3 regions of the Streptomyces sp. NPDC020731 genome follow, and region 1 is predicted to be linked to each of the others. Evidence: riboswitches for the same ligand, from Rfam matches in the RefSeq annotation. Region 1 holds a riboswitch; each other region holds the start of a gene.
The links. A riboswitch is a leader RNA that binds a small molecule or an ion and turns the genes downstream of it on or off. The one in region 1 is predicted to bind cyclic di-AMP.

Region 1 (7,253 bases):
GACCCGGCTGGCGGATCTCTCCCTGACCCTGCTGAAGGCGACCGCCCTGGAGCTGGCGATCCTGGCGGGCCACCTCCTGCTCTACCCCGCCGGCATCGTCCAGGAGCGCCGGGACGCGCGCCCCGCGCTGCCCGCCCCGGACGGCACCGCACAGCTGCCGGCGGAGGCCAAGCCCCCGGTGGTGCTGCTGCACGGCTTCATCGACAACCGGTCGGTCTTCGTCCTGCTGCGCCGCAGCCTCGCCCAGCACGGCAGGCAGCAGATCGAGTCGCTCAACTACTCCCCGCTGACCTGCGACATCCGCATCGCGGCCGAACTGCTCGGCCACCACATAGAGCAGGTGTGCGAACGCACGGGCAGCCGCCGGGTCGATGTGGTCGGGCACAGCCTCGGCGGGCTCATCGCGCGGTACTACGTACAGCGGCTGGGCGGTGACACCCGTGTGCGGACGCTCGTCACGCTCGGCACCCCGCACTCCGGCACACGCGTCGCCCCACTGGCCAACGCGCACCCCATCGTGCGCCAGATGCGCCCCGGCTCACCGGTGCTCGAGGAGCTCGCCCGGCCCGCGCCGGGCTGCCGTACGCGCTTCGTCGCCTTCTGGAGCGACCTCGACCACATCATGGACCCGCTGGAGTCGGCGTGCGTCGAGCACCCCGACCTGACGACGGTGAACGTACGGGTGAGCGGCGTGGGCCACCTCGCCCTGCCCGTGCACCCGGCCGTGGCGACCCGTATACGGCAGGCCCTGGACACGGCGCATCCCGAAGAGCCGGCCACCGGCCGCCCGGAAGGCCTGACGGTGGCCTGAGCGCGACACGCCCGGCACCGGCGCCACGGGACAACCGGAACCACGCGCCCCCTCGACAGCAATCCGAACAACAACGGTCCAAGAAGGCCCACTTACCGCCGTCGACCCGTCCACCATCTCGAACAAACCTCGAACAAAAAGCCAAGACCGCGCCCGTCGTCCGCCAAAAGACGACCGATTGCCCGTTTCCTGCGCGCGTGAAACCTGCGGAAGATTGTCGTGCCCGCATACCGCCGGGTACAGTCGCCGCACTGCTCTGGCAGCCCCTGTTGTCGAGGCGAAAGAGAAGTTGGTGAACGACCGTCACCCGTCGGGGACCATGGACCCGGCTCCGGCTTCCGACGCCGATCCGGCGCCCCATGCGTCGTACGGCACCCAGGAAGCCCAGTACGGCGACTTCACCACGTACGGCGGTTACGACGCCACTCATTTCGGGACCGGCGGCCACCCCACCGGAAGCTTCGCCACCGACCCCCTCTTCGGCGACCTCCCCGGCGGCGGCCACGACACGGGCGCGTACGAGACCGGGCACTGGCCCGCGCATGGTCACGACACCGGGCAGTACGACACGTACGCCACCCCGTGCCCGTCCGCGTACGACACCGGCGGCTACGACGCGACCGCCTGGACCACCGGCCATCACCCGATGCCGGTGATCCCGCCGCAGGCCACCTCCCCGGAGACCAGCGGCCAGTGGGATTCCGGTGAGTGGCTCCAGGCCGATCAGGCCGGGAACCCCGCCGACCGGACCCAGCAGTGGGACTGGGGCACGCAGACCTTCGACAGCGGTGTCTACGACGCCACGCAGTGGAACTCCGACGGCGGCGACACCGCCGCCCCGGCGCCCGCGTCCGGCCCCTATGAGCCGCAGGCCGAGTCCTACGAGCACCGGGCCGAGCCGTTCGACCAGGAGCCCTACGAGGCTCCCGCCGCCGACGGGCCGGCCGACACCGGTGAGCTGCCCGCGGTGCACCTGCTCGAAGAGCAGGAGGAGACCGTTCCCGCCCCGGCGCCGCGCGCGGCCTCACGCGCCGGGTCCCGTTCCCGCCGCCGTACGCCCGCCAAGCGCTCCGCGCTGCTGACGGTGGCCGTGCCCTCGGCGTGCGTGATGGGTGTCGCCGGTATCGCCGCGGCCTCGGTCGGCGACCTGACCGACGACGGCGGCCAGGAGACGGCGACGACCGCGGCGGACGTCCAGCCGGTGAAACCGTCCACCGCCAACATCAAGCTGGACACCCAGCTGGAGAGCCTCGCCGCCGGCGCCGACGACTTCGCCGACCGGGCCAGCCGCACCCAGGAGCGCATCGACCTCAAGGCGCAGCAGGAGGCCGACCGCAAGGCGGCCGCGCAGGAGGCGGCCCGCAAGGAGCGGCTGCGGCCGAAGTTCGCGCTCCCGGTCGCGCAGCACGGCCTCAGCGCCTACTACGGCCAGTCCGGCATCAACTGGATGTCCGTCCACACCGGCATCGACTTCCCCGTCCTGTACGGCGCGACGGTGATGGCCGCCACCGACGGCACGGTGCGCACGCAGCTCAACTCCGCCTACGGCAACATGATGATCGTGACGGCGAAGGACGGCACGGAGACGTGGTACTGCCACCTCTCCAGCTACCAGGTCGCCTCCGGTACGACCGTGAAGGCCGGCGACCCGATCGCCTTCTCCGGGGACTCCGGCAATTCGACCGGTCCGCACCTGCACTTCGAGGTCCGCCCCGGCGGCGGCTCGGCGATCGATCCGCTCGCCTGGTTCCGCAGCCACGGCCTCGACCCGTCGTAGGACCAACCCCCGACGGGTCGAGGCCCGCGGCTACAGCTTCTCCACCGGCGCGTACCGCAGCAGCAGCCGCTTGGGCTTGGTGTCCCCGAAGTCGATCGTCGCCTCCGCGTTCCCACCCGTGCCCTTCACCGCGACCACGGTGCCGAGGCCGAACTGGTCGTGGGTGACCCGGTCCCCGACCGCCACCGACACCACGGGCTTCTCCGCGGTCCGCCGGGTGGCGAAACCTGAGGCGCCCGACGCCGACGAGCGGGAACGGGACGACGACAGCGAAGCCGCCACTCCCGACACCGGACCGGAGGACACGGACGCGCTCGCTCCCGTCCGCTTCCACTCCAGATGGGTGGCCGGGATCTCCTCCAGGAACCGCGAGGGCGGGTTGTAGGACGGCTGACCCCACGCGCTGCGCAGCGTCGACCGGGTCAGGTACAGCCGCTCACGCGCGCGCGTGATGCCGACGTACGCCAGGCGCCGCTCCTCCTCCAGCTCCTTGGTCTGGCCGAGGGCGCGCATGTGCGGGAAGACGCCGTCCTCCATGCCGGTGAGGAAGACCACCGGGAACTCCAGGCCCTTGGCGGTGTGCAGGGTCATCAGGGTGATGACGCCGGAGCCGTCCTCGTCCTCGTCGGGGATCTGGTCGGAGTCGGCGACCAGGGCGACCCGCTCCAGGAAGTCGGACAGCACCACGGACTCGCCCTCGCCGCGCTCCTGCTCGAACTCCAGGGCGACAGCCGCGAGTTCCTGGAGGTTCTCGATCCGGGTCTCGTCCTGCGGGTCGGTGGAGGCCTGCAGCTCGGCGAGGTAACCGGTGCGTTCCAGGATCGCCTCCAGGACCGTCGCCGGGCCCGCCCCGGACTCGACGACCGTACGCAGGTCCTCCATCAGCGTGTTGAACCGCTTGACCGCGTTCGACGACCGCGCGGCCATGCCGTACGCCTCGTCGACGCGCCTCAGCGCCTGCGGGAAGCTGATCTTCTCGCGCTGCGCGAGGGCGTCGATCATGGCCTCCGCACGGTCGCCGATGCCCCGCTTGGGGACGTTGAGGATGCGGCGCAGCGGCACCGAGTCCTCGGGGTTGGCGAGCACCCGCAGATAGGCCAGGACGTCCCGGACCTCCTTGCGCTCGTAGAAGCGGACGCCGCCGACGACCTTGTAGGGCAAGCCGACGCGGATGAAGATCTCCTCGAAGACACGGGACTGGGCGTTGGTGCGGTAGAAGACGGCGACGTCACCCGCCTTCGCCTCGCCCGCGTCGGTGAGGCGGTCTATCTCGTCGGCGACGAACTGGGCCTCGTCGTGCTCGGTGTCCGCGACGTACCCGGTGATCCGCGCGCCCGCGCCGGCGTTGGTCCACAGGTTCTTGGGGCGGCGCGACTCGTTGCGCTCGATGACGGCGTTGGCCGCGCTCAGGATGGTCTGCGTGGAACGGTAGTTCTGCTCCAGCAGGATCGTGGTCGCGTCCGGGTAGTCCTCCTCGAACTGGAGGATGTTGCGGATCGTCGCGCCGCGGAAGGCGTAGATCGACTGGTCGGCGTCACCGACCACGCACAGCTCGGCGGGCGGGACCTCGGTCTCGGACGGTGCGCCGGCGGGGTGCCCGGCGGTGCCGACGAGCTCACGCACCAGGGCGTACTGGGCGTGGTTGGTGTCCTGGTACTCGTCCACCATGACGTGCCGGAAGCGGCGACGGTAGTGCTCGGCGACGTCCGGGAAGGCGCGGAGCAGATTGACCGTCGTCATGATCAGGTCGTCGAAGTCCAGCGCGTTCGCCTCGCGCAGCCGCGACTGGTAGAGCGCGTAGGCCTGGGCGAGGGTCTTCTCGAAGCCGTCGGCCGCCCGGGCGGCGAAGTCCTCCTCGTCGATCAGCTCGTTCTTCAGGTTGCTGATCTTGGCGCTGAAGGACTTCGGCGGGAAGCGCTTGGGGTCGAGGTCCAGGTCGCGGCAGACCAGGGCCATCAGACGCTTGGAGTCGGCGGCGTCGTAGATCGAGAACGACGACGTGAAGCCGAGCTTCCTGCTCTCACGGCGCAGGATGCGCACGCACGCGCTGTGGAACGTCATGACCCACATGGCGCCCGCGCGCGGGCCGACGAGCTGCTCGACACGCTCCTTCATCTCGCCCGCGGCCTTGTTGGTGAAGGTGATCGCGAGGATCTGGCCCGGATGGACGTTCCGCTCGGCCAGCAGATGGGCGATGCGGTGGGTGAGCACGCGGGTCTTGCCGGAGCCGGCACCGGCCACGATGAGCAGCGGGGAGCCGGAGTGCGCGACGGCGGCACGCTGGTTTTCGTTCAGCCCCTCCAGCAACGCGGCGGCGTCGATCACCGGGCGCGGGGCGCCGTCGCGGTAGTAGGCGTCCCTGTCCGGCGGCACGTCGAATCTCCCGCCGAACAGGTCGTCCGGAATCTGCTCCGGTACGTGCTCGTCCTCGGGCGGTGGCGGGGGCTCGTCCGCGGGGCCCCGCCGGGCCTGGAGGTCCGCCAGGAAGCTGTCGTCAAAGAGGCTGCTCATCGCTCTCCGAGTCTAGGGCGCTCCACCGACAACCCGGGGCCACCCCGGGAACATCCCCGCTTTCCGGCAGCCGGGGCAGGGTGTGCACCCTCCAGAACCACTGCCTCACCCTGAGTGACCCCACACGTGAGGTCACGAAAATGTATCGGGCATATCACCCGTCAACCTTCACAAGGGCCACACCAGTTGGCTACGGTGCGGGCGGGCCGTACGACCCCCACCGGCGAACCCCGCCGGGCCGCACGGCCTCCGCCGAGTCCGTCCCTGCCGATCGCGGCAGCCGGAGCCGGGGACCCACCGAGACCATGGGGTGAATCGGCCCACTCCCTCGCGGAGCGGCCGTAGGGCAACCCTTCCGAATCACCCGCCCGAACCCGACAGCTAACCCGGTAGGCGGAGCATCGGAAGGAGTCGCCTCCCTTGGCGTCGCACCGCAAGTCGCGCACCCCCGGCGCGCGCGTGGCAGGCATACGGACCCCGGCCCTCGCCACGGCCGCCCTGACCTCCGTGGCCCTGCTGTCCCAGACGGCGGGCGCCGCCCCCTCCGACGACGGCAAGCCCAGCCTGGAGGAGGTCGAGAAGAAGGTCGACGAGCTCTACCGCCAGGCGGAGTCGGCGACCGACAAGTACAACGCGGCCAAGGAGAAGACCGCGAAGCAGCGCAAGCAGGTCGGCACCCTCCTCGACGACGTGGCCAAGCGCACCCAGAAGCTCAACGACGCGCGGGAGGAACTGGGCTCCTTCGCCGCCGCCCAGTACCGGACCGGCGTCGGTGTCCCCGACACCGCGACCTTCCTGCTCGCGGACACTCCGCAGGACTTCTTCGACCGGTCCCAGCTGATGGACCGGATGACCGGCCGCCAGAAGGAAGCGGTCGACGACTACGTCACCCAGCAGTCCGAGACGATGAGGAAGCGCCAGGAGGCCACCGAGAGCCTCGAGACGCTCACCGAGTCCCAGGGCGACCTGAAGACGGCCAAGGCCACCGTCCAGAAGAAGCTCACCGACGCGCGCAAGCTGATGTCGAAGCTGACCGCCGAGGAGAAGGCGCGGCTCGCGGCGATCGAGGAGAAGAAGCAGCAGGAGGCCGCCCGCAAGGCCGCCGAGCTCGCCGAGCAGCAGGCGGAGCAGCAGAAGACCCAGGAGAAGGCCGCCGCCCGGCAGGACAGCGGCACGTCGGGCAGCACCTCCGGATCCGCCGGCTCGACCACCGCGCCGTCCACCGGCTCCTCGTACGCCACCAAGGCCGAGAAGGCCCTCGCCTTCGCCCGCGCGCAGATCGGCAAGCCGTACGTCTGGGGCGCCACAGGCCCCGGCTCCTATGACTGCTCCGGCCTCACCCAGGCCGCCTGGAAGGCCGCCGGCGTCACCCTCCCGCGCACCACCTACGACCAGGTCGACGCGGGCACGACGGTCCCCGTCTCCCAGGCCCAGCCCGGTGACCTGGTCTTCTTCTACGACGACGTCACCCACGTGGGCATCTACATCGGCAACGGGATGATGATCCACGCGCCGAAGCCCGGCACGTACGTCCGCGAGGAGTCGATCTACTACGACGGCGAGTCCTCGATCCACAGCGTGGTGCGCCCCGCCTGACCTGCCCGGGGACACGCCGCCCGGCGCTACGACACGCGGCGCCGGGCGAAGGGCATCAGGTCCACAGCACCGCGATGAAGACGTTCGCCGTGGTCAGCAGACCGACCAGGCCGAACAGGCCCTTGTCCACCTTCTCCTCGTCCCGCTTCACATAGACCAGGCCGAGGATCACGATCAGCAGGGCCAGCTTCACGCCGATCTTGATGTTGTCGACGGAGTAGTCCTGGGCCTGGTTGAGGCCGACCAGGACCACACCGGTGACCAGCATCGTCAGCGCACCGTGCAGCATCGCGGGGACGAACCGGGCGGTGCCCCGGCCCATCGCCTTCATCTGGGTGAGGAAACCACCGAGGAGCGACGCGATGCCGATGATGTGCAGACCGACGAAGAGGTGGATGAGTACGTCCATGAGGCCGGAGCCTAGCCACAGCCACCTCGTAGCACTCCGGCGCCCTCATCCACCGCTCCTCCGGCATATCGGTCATCACCCTGAGTGAAGGTGACGAAGCCGGAACGGGATCCTGGTCACTTGAGGTCACTCGACGGTCCGCTCACGCC
Region 2 (7,253 bases), on a different contig from region 1:
ACGCCCTCGTCCCCGTACGGGAATCCGCGCACGCCCCGCCCCCGTGACCGACGCCCCTCGACCGGAAACGCTGAAACATGACCGACCCGGCCCCCACCCGCATCCTGCTCGCCGACGACCACGCGCTGGTCCGCCGGGGGGTTCGCCTCATCCTCGACGGCGAACCGGATCTGACCGTCGTCGCCGAGGCCGCCGACGGTGCCGAAGCCCTCGAACAGGCCCATGAACACCGCCCCGACCTGGCCATTCTCGACATCGCGATGCCCCGCCGGACCGGTCTTCAGGCGGCCCGTGAACTCTCCCGGGACCTGCCGGAGACGCGCATCCTCATTCTGACCATGTACGACAACGAGCAGTTCTTCTTCGAGGCCCTCGCCGCCGGTGCCTCGGGCTACGTCCTGAAGTCCGTCGCCGACCGCGACCTCGTCGAGGCCTGCCGCGCCACCATGCGCGGCGAGCCGTTCCTCTACCCCGGCGCCGTCAACGCCCTCATTCACAACTACCTCGACCTCGCGCGGGAGGGCCGCACCCTGCCGGCCAAGGCGATCACCGACCGCGAGGAGGAGATCCTGAAGCTGGTCGCCGAGGGCCACACCTCGCAGCAGATCGCCGGTCTCCTCGTCATCAGCCCCAAGACCGTGGAGCGGCACCGCGCCAACATCCTGGCCAAGCTCGGCCTCCGGGACCGCCTGGAACTCACGCGGTACGCCATCCGGGTGGGACTGATCGAGCCCTGAACCGGCACCCGGGCCGGTCGTGCCTGTTGTCAGACTGGACACCCGCAGGCCCGCCCGCCCCCTGGGAGTAGGAACCGATGCCCCACCCGTACGTCCTGCTGTCCGCCGCCGTCTCCCTCGACGGCTACCTGGACGACACCGGCCCCGAGCGGCTGCTGCTGTCCGGCCCGGCCGACTTCGACCGGGTCGACGAGGTACGGGCATCCGTGGACGCCATCCTGGTCGGCGCCGGCACGATCCGCGCCGACAACCCCCGGCTGCTGGTCAACTCGCCGGAGCGGCGCGCCGCCCGCCTCGCCGGGGGCGGGGCCGAGTACCCGCTCAAGGTCACCGTCAGCGGCTCCGGGGACCTGGACCCGGCGGCCCGGTTCTGGCACACCGGCGGCGAGAAGGTCCTCTACACGACCGACAGGGGCGCCGGGCGCGCCCACGCCCTCGGTCTCGCCGCCGACGTCGTCCCGCTCGGCCCCGAGCTCGACTGGCGGCGGCTCCTGGAACATCTGCACGCCGAGCGCGGGGTCCGGCGGCTCATGGTCGAGGGCGGCGGCACGATCCACACGCAGCTCCTCACCGAAGGGCTGGCCGACGAGGTCCAGCTGGTCCTCGCCCCGCTGTTCGTCGGCGACCCGGACGCCCCCCGCCTCTTCGGTCCCGGCTCCTACCAGGGCGGCCGGCTGCGGCTGGTGGAGACCCGCCCGATCGGCGACGTCGTCCTGATGCGCTACGAGCCCACCGCCCCCGGCGCCGGCCCGCTGCCCTCCGCCGCCGACCACCACTGGCTGGCCCTCGCCTGCGAGCTGGCCGCCGAGTGCCCGCCCTCCAGGACGGCGTTCAGCGTGGGCGCGGTCGTGGTGGCCGCCGACGGTACGGAGCTGGCGCGCGGCCACTCCCGGGAGGGCGCCGACCCGGTGGTGCACGCGGAGGAGGCCGCACTCGCCAAGGCCGACCCCACGGACCCCCGGCTCGCCGGTGCCACCGTGTACTCCAGCCTGGAGCCCTGTGCCCGCCGCGCGTCCCGCCCTGCGCCCTGTGCCCGGCTGATCCTGGACGCGGGGGTACGGCGGGTGGTCACGGCCTGGCGCGAGCCGGACACCTTCGTGGCGGGCGCCGACGGCAGCGCGGTACTGGCGGCCGGGGGCGCCACCGTCCTCGTCCTGCCCGAGCACGAGAACCGCGCCAAAGCGCCGAACGGCCATCTGCTCGGCCGCTGAACCGGGGCCGCCGGTAATGGGTGTGCGCCATGTCCCGCGGATGGCGTACACTGGTTTCAACGACGCGGGGTGGAGCAGCTCGGTAGCTCGCTGGGCTCATAACCCAGAGGTCGCAGGTTCAAATCCTGTCCCCGCTACTGAAGGCCGAGGGCCGGAATCCAAAGGATTCCGGCCCTCGGTGTTTTCCGCTCCCCGTTCTCACCCAACGTGATCGATCCACCTCGCAGCGCATAACGAATGACGCACCGTCAGAAATCACCTGCCGCCCGGGGCGCGGTCAACTCGCCCGGTTTTGGCCGCCCATGGCACTTAAGTCCATGCGGAAATCGTTAACGATCAAGAGGAACGGCTTGGAATCCGGCCCTCGCGTCTATTAACGTTCGATAACGCAGCGCGGTCGTCCCAGCCGTCACAGAAGTCGGCTCCGTGCGCACGCGCCGAATCCCGCAAGGGAACCGGGGAACCACCACCATGGGGTGAATCGCGTGGATACCGCCGTGGAGACACGGCTCGTACACGCGCGTAGGAGACCTTCCCGCTCCGAACCCGTCAGCTAACCCGGTAGGCGAAGACGGAAGGAAAGGAGCGCGCCCACGTGGCGTCCAACCCGCCTGCCCCCGAGGCCCCGTTCAAGCCGAGCGACACCGTCGCCTACGGCGGCAGCCGCGCCGACGAGGGCCCCTTCGAGGAGTGGAACCCCACCGCGGAGTCCCTTCGCCCCGTCCGCGGCCGGCATCGCGTCTCCAAGCAGCGCGGCGGAGGACTCGCCCGCAGCTCCACCGTTCTGGGCGTCGGCGTCATAGCGGCCGTCGGCGCCGGCGGCATGGCCAGCGCCCAGACCGGCAAGCCGCCGGTCTCGATCTCCATGCCCGACCTCCCCAATGTGGGTTCCCTCATCTCCGACGAGGAAACGCCCAAGGGTTCGGCCACCCCCCTCAGCGACATCGGCATGACCACCGCCGACACCGAGCAGGGCGCCGCCGGCGCCGGTGAGGCGCTGCGCGCCCGGATCATGGCGCAGGTCGAGCAGCAGCAGGACCAGGCCGAGAGCAAGGCCGAGGCCGAGGCCGTCGCCGCCGCCGAGAAGCAGGCCGCCGAGGCCGTCGCGAAGGCGGAGAAGGAGGCCAAGGCCAAGGCGGAGGCCGCCAAGGAGAAGGCGGAGGAGGAGGCCAGGAAGAAGGCCGAGGCCGAGCGCCTCGCCGAGCTGGCCAAGCAGTACGCGCTGCCGACCTCCTCGTACACCCTCTCCTCGACCTTCGGCCAGGCGGGCGCCTACTGGTCCTCCGGCTATCACACGGGCCTCGACTTCGCCGCCCCCACGGGCACGCTGCTCAAGGCCGTCCACACCGGCACGATCACCTCCGCCGGCTATGACGGCTCCTACGGCTACAAGACCGTGCTGACCCTCGACGACGGCACCGAGATCTGGTACGCCCACCAGTCCTCCATCAGCGTCAGCGTCGGCCAGAAGGTCAACACCGGCGATGTGATCGGCCGCGTCGGCGCCACCGGCAACGTCACCGGCGCCCACCTCCACATGGAGGTCCACCCCGGCGGCTCCACCTCGGGCATCGACCCGCTGGCCTGGCTGCAGGGCAAGGGCCTCAGCGTCTGAGCGACCCGGCTCCCCACGCCCTGAACCCGGCAGTCCCGACGACGCCCCCCGACGTCAGGGCTGCCGGGCAGGTGTTCTCCGGGGCGGTGCGGACCCGTCAGGACCGGTGGGTGTTCGGGTCGTACGCGCCGTACGGGTGCACGTACGGCGGATACCCGTAGCCGCCGTACACCGCCCACGGCGCCGCGGCGACCGGAACCCGGGGCGCGGTGACACGGGCCGCGTGCTCCAGGGCCGGCCGGGCCGCTTCCCGCCGGTGCCACAGCTCCAGCAGCAGCTCCCGTTCCCGGGCGGCGAAGTCCGGCCCCGCCCGCCCGAGCCGCCCCCGGTGCCGCAGGAACGCCAGCGACGTCGCGTACGCCTCGTACGCGGCGACCGACCGCGCCGCCGCCTTCCCGCCGCAGCGGCGCGCGTACTGCCGGGCGACGCGCCGCGCCCGCATCGAGCCCAGCGCGAACGGCTCCGCCGCATGGAGCCACCCGGTGACCACGTACGCGGGCAGTTCCGCCCGCACGGTCCGCAGCTCCCGCTGCCGCGTCCACACCACCAGCCAGGTCAGCAGCCCGAACACCGGCACCATGAACGCCGCGTACACCGCGAGGAAGCCGTACTGGCCGAGCGTCGAGGAGCCGTTCCACAGCGCGTGCACGCCCATCGCGAGGAGCAGCCCGACCGGCGGCAGCAGGACGCGCCGGGCCCGCTGCCGGTCCGTGGACAGCGCGGCGATGCCGAAGCCGATCCCGGTGAGCACGGTGAACAGGGGGTGCGCGAACGGCGACATCACGATGCGGACGAAGAAGGTCGCCGCGGTGACCGAGGCGATGCCGCTGTCGCCGGTGAGCTGGTCGGTGCCGAAGGCGGTGCCGAGGTAGAGGATGTTCTCGGTGAACGCGAAGCCGGTGGCGGTGACCCCGGCTATCACCACGCCGTCGAGGATCCCGGTGAAGTCGCGTCTGCGGAACAGGAACACCAGCAGGACGGCCGCGGCCTTCGCGGACTCCTCCACCACCGGCGCTATGACGGTCGAGCCCAGGGTGTCGGCGCCGGTCGGGTCGGCGGTCGCCGTCGCTATCCACCGGGTGGCGAAGCTGTTCGCGACGATCGCCATCAGCGCCGCCGCACAGGCACCCCAGGCGAAGGAGAACAGCAGGTTCCGCCAGGGGCCGGGTTCGACCCGGTCCAGCCACCGGAAGGCGGCGACGAGCAGCGGCACGGGCAGAACCGCGAGACCGAGCCCGACCAGGAACCCCCGCGTCCCGGTCTGCTCGCGCACCAGCGCGAGAATGACCAGCCCGGAGAGTGTGAGCAGCGTGATCAGCGCGCCGTACCGCACCCAGGGCCGCTGCCACCAGTGCGCATGCCGCGACGCTGCGCCGGGGGCCGCGCCGGGAGGCGCCGGGTACGGAGGGCTGGTGGCCACGGGATCGACCCTAACGAGGTGGGACGGGCTGTATCAGGCGCGGTCCGCTGCCTGTTCTTCCCGCGATACGTGGCGGAAGAGCACGTCGTTCACGACATGACCCTTCTCCAGTCCCTGCCCCTCGAAACGGGTGAGCGGCCGGAACCCGGGACGCGGCGCGAAACCGCCGTCCGCCCTGGTGTTCTCGAAGCCGGGGTGCGCGGTGAGCACCTGAAGCATCTGCTCCGCGTACGGCTCCCAGTCGGTGGCGCAGTGCAGCACCGCCCCCGGCGCGAGGCGGGTCGCGGCGAGGGTGAGGAACTCCGGCTGGATCAGCCGCCGCTTGTGGTGCCGCTTCTTCGGCCAGGGGTCGGGGAAGTACACGCGCAGCCCGCCCAGGGAGCCGGGGGCGAGCATCTCGCGCAGCAGGATGATCGCGTCACCGTTGCCGACCCGTACGTTGGTCAGCCCGAGCCGGCCGGCGAGGTTGAGCAGATTGCCCTGGCCGGGCGTGTGGACGTCCACGGCGAGGATGTTGGTGGCCGGGTCGGCGGCGGCCATCTGCGCGGTGGCCTCGCCCATGCCGAAGCCGATCTCCAGGACGACGGGGTTGTCGTTGCCGAAGAACTCCGCGAGGTCGAGCCGCCGGCTGCCGTCGATGTCGAAACCCCAGGCAGGCCACAGCCGCTGCAGGGCGTCCGCCTGCCCGGCGGTCACCCGGCTGCGGCGCGGCTGGAAGCTCCGGATCCGCCGCTCGAAGTGCGACCCGGCGGGATCGGCCTTCGGCCCGTCCGGAAACCGGGGCTCCCCCTTGGCGCGGGTACGGCGGACGGACACCCCGGGCGTGTGCGGTGAATCCTGGCCGGGGGCGGGGCGGAGGTCTTCGGAGGCGTTAACGGTGTCAGACACAGTGCCTCCGATTTTACGGGGAGCGGGTGCTCGGCACGGAAGCGGAACGTGAGGGGGCCCCTGCGGGGTCGACAGGGCCGGCGTGCGCCCGGGTGCGGCCTCTCCTGACGCCGGCATCTGCCCCGCCGGGGTCGGCTGCGGTCGCGCCGTGGGCAGCGTGCGCCAGACCGCGGTGCGTGGTCGGGTACTCGTCGCCGTCCCGTTCGCCCTGCCCGGGTGACCTGTCCGGCGGGTCGAGCCTGAGGAGACCGACGGTGCCGGGGAGGGCGTGCCGGACCTCGCGTCTCCGGCGTGATCCGCCGACGGGCCCTGGACGGCGCGGGCCCTTCCCCGGCCGCCGTGGCCGTGTGCGCGGGAGCGGCGCGTCGGACCGGGGGGATCCCGTCCGGGGCTCAGCGCCCCGCTGTCTCCAGGGCCGTCAGGGCCCGTCGGGCCACCTCACGGCCGATCGGCAGGGAGGCCGTCGCCGCCGGGGAGGGGGCGTTCAGTACGTGGACCGCGCGGGCGGTCTCCTGGATCAGGAAGTCGTCGGCCAGGGTGCCGTCCCGCAGCACCGCCTGGGCCCGCACCCCGGCCGCCGTCGGTATCAGGTCGTCCTCCCGCACCGCGGGCAGCAGCCGGCGTACGGCCCGGGTGAAGGCTCCCCTGGACAGCGAGCGGTGCAGTTCGCCGGTGCCGTACCGCCAGTGGCGGCGGGCCAGCTGCCAGGAGCCCGGCCAGGCCAGGGTCGCCCCCAGCTCGCGCGCACGCACCGTGCGCCAGTCGTAGCCCTCGCGGGCCAGCGCCGGTACCGCGTTGGGGCCGACGTGGACGCCGCCGTCGATGCCCCGGGTGAGGTGGACGCCGAGGAAGGGGAACGCCGGATCGGGCACCGGGTAGACCAGGCCGCGCACCAGTTCCGGCCGGGCCAGCTCGTAGTACTCGCCGCGGAACGGCACGATCCGGGCGCCGGGCTCGTCACCGGTGCGGCGGGCGATCTCGTCGCAGTGCAGACCCGCGCAGTTCACCAGCACCCGACCGCGTACGACGTCGCCGTCGGCGGTCAGGACGGCGACCCCCCGGTCGGGGCGGCGGTCGACGCGTATCACCCGTGCTCCGTAGCGGATCTCCGCACCCGCCGCCTGCGCCGCCTCCGCGAGCCGGCGGGCCACCGCGGTGAAGTCGCAGATGCCGGTGGTGCCGACGTGGATGGCCGCCAGCCCGTCGACCTCCGGCTCGTACTCCGCGATCTGCGCGCCGCACAGCTCGCGGACCGTGATGCCGTTCTCCCGGCCGCGCTGGACCAGGGCGTGCAGCCGGGGCAGCTCCTCGCGGGTGGTGGCGACGATCAGCTTGCCCGTCACGGCGTGCGGGATGTCGTACTCCGCGCAGAACTTGACCAT
Region 3 (7,253 bases), on a different contig from region 1:
AGCGAGTGGGCGACCAGCACGTGCAGGCACTTCACGCGGTCCGGCATGCCGCCCGCGCTGGGGAAGTTCTTGAGCTCCTCGATCTCGTCACGGCGCCGGACGTAGTCCTCGTGCGCCGCGCGGTACGCGGCCGCCAGCTCCGGGTCGGTGGCCAGCCGCTCCGTCATCTCCTTCATCACGCCGTTCGCCTCCAGCGTCCCGATCGCGGAGTTCGCCTTCGGGCAGGTGAGGTAGTAGAGCGTCGGGAAGGGGGTGCCGTCGGGCAGCCTCGGCGCGGTCTCCACGACGTCCGGCTGCCCACAGGGGCAGCGGTGCGCGATGGCGCGCAGCCCGCGCGGGGGCCGCCCGAGCTGCTGCTTGAAGGCCTCGACGTCCGCGTCGGTGGGCTCGGTGCGGGGAGTCGTGGGCGGGGGCGTTTCCATACTGTCTTTCTACGGCTTTCTGCGAAGGGTCACTGGTCGGCGGCGGCGTCGGCCTTGTCGACACCGTCCCAGACGTTCGCGTACCAGGGGCGGTCGGCGGCTTCGAGATCGGTACGGGACTTCTCCGCCGTACCCGGGTCGATGACGATGTAGCCGGTCTCGCCGGGCATGACGTAGTGCAGCCGCCGGCGGATCTCCTGCTCGGCGTAGGCGTCGTCCTGCCAGCGGGCCTTCATGTCGCGCAGCCGTTCGACCCGTCGGCGGGTCTCGTCCTGCTCCTGCTGGAGGTCGGCGATGTCCGCGCGCTGGGAGACGTACTGCCGCATGGGATAGGCGAGGGCGACGATCAGGGAGCAGACCACCAGGGCGAGCAGCGCCGCCCGGCCGGTCAGCCGGGAGCGGCGGGCCTGGCGTTTGGTCTGCGAGCGGTAGACCCGGGCCGCGGTCTGCTCACCGATCAGCCGGATCCTGGTCGCGGTGGAGAAACGGTCCCGGTCCTTGACCGCCATGTTCCCGCCTCTCGCTCACCGTCATACGCGCGTACGTCCCCGCACACGGTACGGGACCGGGTACGGGGACGTACGTACGACGCTGCCTACCGGAGCGGTGCTCAGCCCTTGAAGCGGGGGAACGCGCTGCGGCCGGCGTACACCGCGGCGTCGTCGAGGATCTCCTCGATGCGCAGCAGCTGGTTGTACTTGGCGACGCGCTCGGAGCGGGCCGGGGCGCCGGTCTTGATCTGACCGCAGTTGGTGGCGACGGCCAGGTCGGCGATGGTGACGTCCTCGGTCTCGCCGGAGCGGTGGGACATCATGCACTTGAAGCCGTTGCGCTGGGCCAGCTCGACGGCGTCCAGGGTCTCGGTCAGCGAGCCGATCTGGTTGACCTTGACCAGCAGGGCGTTGGCGGCGCCCTCCTCGATGCCGCGGGCGAGGCGCTCGGGGTTGGTGACGAACAGGTCGTCGCCGACGATCTGGACCTTGTCACCGAGCTTGTCGGTGAGGACCTTCCAGCCCTCCCAGTCGTCCTCGAACAGCGGGTCCTCGATGGAGACGAGCGGGTACGCGTCGACGAGCTCGGCGTAGTACTCGGTCATCTCGGCGGCCGTGCGCGTCTTGCCCTCGAAGGTGTAGGAGCCGTCCTTGTAGAACTCGGACGCGGCGACGTCGAGCGCGAGGGCGATCTGCTCGCCGGGGGTGTAGCCGGCCTCCTTGACGGCCTCGAGGATGAGGTCGAGGGCCTCGCGGTTGGAGCCGAGGTTCGGGGCGAAGCCGCCCTCGTCGCCGAGGCCGGTGGCCAGGCCCTTGCTCTTCAGGACCTTCTTCAGGGTGTGGTAGACCTCGGCGCCCCAGCGCAGGGCCTCGGAGAAGGACTCCGCGCCGATCGGGGCGATCATGAACTCCTGGATGTCCACGTTGGAGTCGGCGTGCGAGCCGCCGTTCAGGATGTTCATCATCGGCACCGGCAGCAGGTGCGCGTTGGGGCCGCCCAGGTAGCGGAAGAGCGGCAGGTCCGACGCCTCGGAGGCGGCGTGGGCGACGGCGAGCGAGACACCGAGGATGGCGTTGGCGCCCAGCGATCCCTTGTTGTCGGTGGCGTCCAGGTCGAACATCGCCTGGTCGATCAGGCGCTGCTCGGTGGCGTCGTAGCCGACGAGTTCCGGGCCGATCTGCTCGATGACGGCCAGGACGGCCTTCTCGACGCCCTTGCCCAGGTAACGGTTGGCATCGCCGTCACGGAGTTCGATGGCCTCGAAGGCGCCGGTGGAGGCGCCGGACGGGACGGCGGCACGACCCGTGCTGCCGTCGTCGAGGCCGACCTCGACCTCGACCGTGGGGTTGCCTCGGGAGTCCAGGATTTCCCGGGCTACGACGACGTCGATGGACGGCACGAGCATCTCCTTCATGGATGTGACGCGGGTGAGCAGGACCCCGGAGGGTCTTGCGAGACCGAGCCTAACCGGCTCCGGGCGATCGGCCAGCCGGTCGCCCGCCCCGTGGACAGAACCGAGAGTAAATTGTTTCCGAACGGAACAAAGCGGTTTCCGGAAACCCGGCCGTGAAAAACCCCGCCCCGGTGCGTACGGGGGAAGACGCACCGGGGCGGGGAGCAGGGGGCAGCCGCTTACTTGAGGTGCAGCTGCTGGCCCGGGTAGATGAGGTCGGCGTCGTCGACGATGTCGTCGTTCAGCTCGAACAGCTCGGCCCAGCCGCCCTCGACGTCGCGCTCGGCGGCGATGGAGCTGAGGGTGTCGCCCTTGACGACCTTGTACTCGCCGTCGCCCTTCTCGACCTTCTCGCCGGTCGGGGTGGTGACGGTCTTCTTCTCGGTCTTCTGCTCGGCGGCCGGGCGCTCGGCGGAGCGGGAGGCCTTCTGCTCGGTCTCACGGGTCTCGGTGGAACCGGTGCTCTGCGAGGAGCCCGCCGAAGAGCCGTTCGAGGACTCGTTCGAGGAGGAGCCGGTGTAGGCGGCGTTGGACAGGCCCGTGCCGCAGACCGGCCAGGCGCCCTTGCCCTGGCCCGCGAGGACCTTCTCGGCGATCTCGATTTGCTGCGCCTTGCCGGCCTGGTCGGCGCTGGAGGCGTACTGCGTGCCGCCGTACGCGGCCCAGGTGGAGGCGGAGAACTGCAGACCGCCGTAGTAGCCGTTGCCGGTGTTGATGGACCAGTTGCCGCCGGACTCGCACTGGGCGACGGCGTCCCACTCGGAGGCGGTGGCGGCGGAGGCGGTGCCGGCCGCCATCAGCGGGGCGGCGACGGCGGCGGAGGCGACACCGGCGACGGCGATCGCGCGGGTGGCCTTGGACGGACGACGGTGCTTGCCCTTGCCGGAAAACAGCATGGTTGGATCCCCTCACCGACGCCTACGAGGTGAGCTGTCGGGTTCGGGCCGGTTGAGTTGCCCGGCCACGTCCCTCACGGGACGCGGCTTCACCCCAAGCCCGATCCGGTGTCAACCACCGGAAAGGACACTTACCTTGGGTCCCCCGCTCCTGCCTACGGCGCATGACGCGACGACTGTTCCCGTGCTGCCACTGGCAGGATTCGGCGTGGCGGCAGCCGGGGCCCGCGGTGGCGAGCGGTCACGACCGTAGACACGCGATCCGCGGAAATTCAAAGACGATCAGGGCTTCTGAGACCTATCTCTCACGCCCTTTAAACCGGACATTCACCGCGAATCATGACGTCAACCACCGCCGGACACACGCCCTTTCGGGCGTCACTTTTCGCCCGGTTCGACCCCGACCTCAAGCTCCTGACCCGGCAGGATGAGGTCCGGGTCGACGCCGACGACCTGCTCGTTCTCGGTATAGAGCGACCGCCATCCGCCGTCGAGCTCAAGGGAGTCGGCGATGGACGAGAGGCTGTCCCCGGTGCGCACGGTGTACGAGCCGTCGGCGGCATCGCGCGAGGCGTCGGTGCCGCGCGAGGCGTGCCGGCCGGACGATTCCGACGTACGGTCCTCCGCCTCACCCTCCTCGGCACCGGTGCCGCGATGGCGGCCGGGGCCGGTGCCCTCGGCGTCGGTGAGCTCGGAAGAGCCGGTGGCCTGCCCGGACTTGTCCGACTCGTCACTCTTGGGAGTGGCCGAGGCGGAGGGGGAGGTGCCGGATCCGCCGTCGGAGCCGTTGTCCGAATCCGCGTCCGAGTCGCTCGACTTGCCGGGCTTGGCCGATTCACCGGCCTCGTCCTCTCCGTCGTCCGATCCCTTGGCGCCGGACGACGGAGAGGACGAGACAGACGGATTCCCGGATTCCGATGATCCGGACGAGTCCGAAGAGTCCGATGCGTCCGAGGTCGAGTCCTCCGCCACGCCCGTGTCGATGTCGGCCGACGTCGAGCCCTGGCTGAGGCCCGCCGTCAGTCCGCAGGTGCGCCACGCGCCGACCCCCTGCTGGGCGAGGATCCTCTCGGCCACGGCTATCTGCTGGCCGCGGCTGGCCTGGTCGGCGCTGGTCGCGTAGTCCAGACCGCCGTAGTTCTCCCAGTCGTCCTGGGTCAACTGCAGGCCGCCGTAGTAGCCGTTGCCGGTGTTCTGGCTCCAGGAGCCACCACTTTCACATTCGGCGACCCGGTCCCAGGTCGCGCCGTCGGCCGCGCTGGCGCTACCGGCTCCGAGGAGCGGGATCGCGATGGCGGAGCCGGTCACTCCGGCCGCGACGAGGAGAGCCGGAGCCTGGCGGGGGCGACGGTGCCGACCGTTCCCGGAGAGCATGCGGAGACCTTTCACAAGACAGCAATGACCGGCGCGGCGAGTGGAACCCGATGTGCCGCACTTGATGGGTGAACGTATCCGCAGACGATCACTTGTCACAAGTTCATGCCGCGCAGATCACGTGAAGATCACAGAGTTGAGAGCGCGTCATGTTTGCGCTGGTCCGCTCGGGGGCACGGCGGACGGCGGTTCCGTCCGTCACTTCCGCGGAGGAGTGAACTCCACCGGGAGCGTGCGCAGTCCGCGCATGATGAGCCCGCCCCGCCAACGGAGTTCGGCCGGTTCCACCGCGAGCCGCAGGTCCGGCAGACGGGTCAGCAGGGTGGCGAGCGCGGTCCGGCCCTCCAGGCGGGCCAGCGGGGCGCCCAGGCAGTAGTGGACGCCGTGGCCGTATCCCAGATGCTGGTTGTCGCGCCGGCCGAGGTCGAGCACGTCCGGGTCGGCGAACCGCTCCGGGTCCCGGTCCGCGGCGGCGAGTACGACGAGGACGGGGTCGCCGGCCGCGATGCGCTGCCCGCCGATGGTGACCGGCTCGGTGGCGAACCGCCAGGTGGCGAGCTCCACGGGGCCGTCGTAACGCAGGAGCTCCTCGACACCGGTCTCCAGCAGCCCGCGCTCCCCGGCGACGAGGCTCCGCTGCAGGCGGTCACGCTGTCCGGGGTGGGTGAGCAGGGCGTAGGTGCCGTTGCCGATCAGGTTGACGGTGGTCTCGAAACCGGCGAACAACAGGATGAACGCCATGGCGGCGGCCTCGTTCTCGGTGAGGTGCTCACCGTGGTCGGAGGCGCGGATGAGGCCGGAGATGAGGTCCTCGCCGGGGGCGGGTTCGGCGGGGAGCGCCTCGCGCTTGCGGTGGATCAGCTCGGCAAGGTAGCCGCGCATCTTCTTCACGGACCGGGCGACCCCGCCGCGCGGGCCGCCGCCGTGACGGATCATCATGCCCGCCCAGTCCCGGAAGTCGTCCTGGTCCTCGCTCGGGACGCCGAGCAGGTCGCAGATGGCGTAGATGGGGAGGGGGAAGGCAAACTCGTGGATCAGGTCGGCGGAGCCACTGTCCGCGAACCGGTCGATGAGCCCGTCGGTGAGCTCCTGCACGCGGGGCGCGAACTCGGCGACCCGGCGCGGGGTGAACGCCTTGCTGACCAGCCGGCGCAGCCGGGTGTGGTCCGGCGGGTCGATGTTCAGCAGATGCGTCATCAGCTCCGCCTGGCGCTCCCCGGGGATACCGGTCCTGCCCCTGGCGTGCGCGGGCTCGTCGTGGTGCGCGGGGTTCTTGGACAGCCGGTTGTCGGCGAGCGTCTGCTTGGCGTCGGTGTAGCGCGTGACCAGCCACGCCTCCACCCCGCTGGGCAGCCGCGTCCTGCGCACGGGCTCGTGCTCACGCAGCCAGGCGTAGGCGGGGTAGGGATCGGCGGCGAACTCCCGGCTGAACAACTCGGGAGTGGGTCCCTGCGGAGCAGGAGGGGTGGGCTGGTCATGCATGCGGCGACCCTAACGGGCGACGGGAGCAGGACGGCGCGGCAGCTCGGGTGTCCGGGGCCGTCGGGCGGCTGCGGGCGCGTGGTGGTTGTTCGCGCGGTTCCCCGCGCCCCTTCAGGGGGGCGGGGAACCGCGCGAGGGGGTCCGGGGGCGGAGCCCCCGGGGGACGGGACGGGACGGGACGGCGGGGGCGAGAAACCCTCCCGCGCCGCACCCCGCTCTCAGCCCTCGCCACCCTCCGCGGCACGGATCGCATCGCGGTACACCCGCGCGGCCGCCCGCAAGGCCGCCTCCGGATCGACTCCCGCCGCCTCCGCCCACACCGCAAGCCCCAGCAGCTCGTAACCGACCCCCTCCCCCACCGGCACCGGCACGTCCAGCCCCGCGGTCCGCGCCCGCGACCCCAGCTTCGCCGCCAGCGCCAGTCCGGGCTGCCCGAGCGGCACCCCCTCCGTCACCGAACTGCGCCGCTTCTCCTCCGCCTTGGTCCGCAGCCAGTGCGCCTTGACGTCCTCCGGCGTGTCCGCCGTCTCCCCGCCGAAGACATGCGGATGCCGGTGGATCAGCTTGGCCACGATGCCCCCCGCCACGTCGTCGACGGAGAACGGTTCCTCCGGGTGCTCCTCGGCGATCCGGGCGTGGAAGACGACCTGGAGGAGCACGTCCCCCAGCTCCTCGCGCAGCTCGTCCCGGTCGCCCTCCTCGATGGCCTCGACAAGCTCGTACGCCTCCTCGATGCCGTACTTGGCCAGGCCCTTGTGGGTCTGCCGGGACGACCACGGGCACTCCGCGCGGATGCGGTCCATGACCTGCACGAGGTCGAGCAGCCGGGCGCCCGGCAGGTCGTAGGAGGCGGGCAGCAGCTCCAGCTCGGGCATCCGCACCCTGCCGGTCCCGGCCAGCCGCGCCAGCCCGTCGGTCAGCGCGGGCTCACCCTCGCCCGTCGCCACGACCACCACCGTCCGCCCGCCCGCGCAGGCGTCGACGATCTCCTCGGCGGTCGGGGACGCCTCCTCGACCGGTATCCCCGCCTCCCGCAGATACGGCAGCTGCGGGTGGGCGCCGTCCGCGCACAGCACCCGGTCGGCCGCGTGCAGGGCCTGCCAGGCCGGCCAGGACAGCAGGCCGGGCGCGACA

Region 2: it holds a riboswitch for cyclic di-AMP, as region 1 does, so the genes downstream of both, ACH4VX_RS16985 (M23 family metallopeptidase) here and ACH4VX_RS10130 (NlpC/P60 family protein) in region 1, are expected to answer to the same signal.
Region 3: it holds a riboswitch for cyclic di-AMP, as region 1 does, so the genes downstream of both, ACH4VX_RS15815 (transglycosylase family protein) here and ACH4VX_RS10130 (NlpC/P60 family protein) in region 1, are expected to answer to the same signal.

The regions. Positions count from the first base shown of each region.
Region 1 covers NZ_JBIRTN010000005.1:252,181-259,433, reverse strand. Annotated here, with positions in the region: gene ACH4VX_RS10145 (esterase/lipase family protein) at 1-811, shown strand, start outside; gene ACH4VX_RS10140 (M23 family metallopeptidase) at 1,131-2,588, shown strand; gene pcrA (DNA helicase PcrA) at 2,619-5,099, opposite strand; cyclic di-AMP (ydaO/yuaA leader) riboswitch at 5,355-5,512, shown strand; gene ACH4VX_RS10130 (NlpC/P60 family protein) at 5,520-6,695, shown strand; gene ACH4VX_RS10125 (hypothetical protein) at 6,751-7,104, opposite strand.
Region 2 covers NZ_JBIRTN010000010.1:11,751-19,003, reverse strand. Annotated here, with positions in the region: gene ACH4VX_RS17005 (HAMP domain-containing sensor histidine kinase) at 1-47, shown strand, start outside; gene ACH4VX_RS17000 (response regulator) at 78-737, shown strand; gene ACH4VX_RS16995 (dihydrofolate reductase family protein) at 815-1,948, shown strand; tRNA gene ACH4VX_RS16990 (tRNA-Met) at 2,012-2,085, shown strand; cyclic di-AMP (ydaO/yuaA leader) riboswitch at 2,374-2,531, shown strand; gene ACH4VX_RS16985 (M23 family metallopeptidase) at 2,544-3,563, shown strand; gene ACH4VX_RS16980 (PrsW family intramembrane metalloprotease) at 3,661-4,983, opposite strand; gene trmB (tRNA (guanosine(46)-N7)-methyltransferase TrmB) at 5,017-5,871, opposite strand; gene lhgO (L-2-hydroxyglutarate oxidase) at 6,264-7,253, opposite strand, start outside.
Region 3 covers NZ_JBIRTN010000009.1:90,670-97,922, forward strand. Annotated here, with positions in the region: gene ACH4VX_RS15800 (DUF501 domain-containing protein) at 1-422, opposite strand, end outside; gene ACH4VX_RS15805 (septum formation initiator family protein) at 452-931, opposite strand; gene eno (phosphopyruvate hydratase) at 1,033-2,313, opposite strand; gene ACH4VX_RS15815 (transglycosylase family protein) at 2,547-3,263, opposite strand; cyclic di-AMP (ydaO/yuaA leader) riboswitch at 3,268-3,436, opposite strand; gene ACH4VX_RS15820 (transglycosylase family protein) at 3,642-4,637, opposite strand; gene ACH4VX_RS15825 (cytochrome P450) at 4,836-6,119, opposite strand; gene ACH4VX_RS15830 (nucleoside triphosphate pyrophosphohydrolase) at 6,338-7,253, opposite strand, start outside.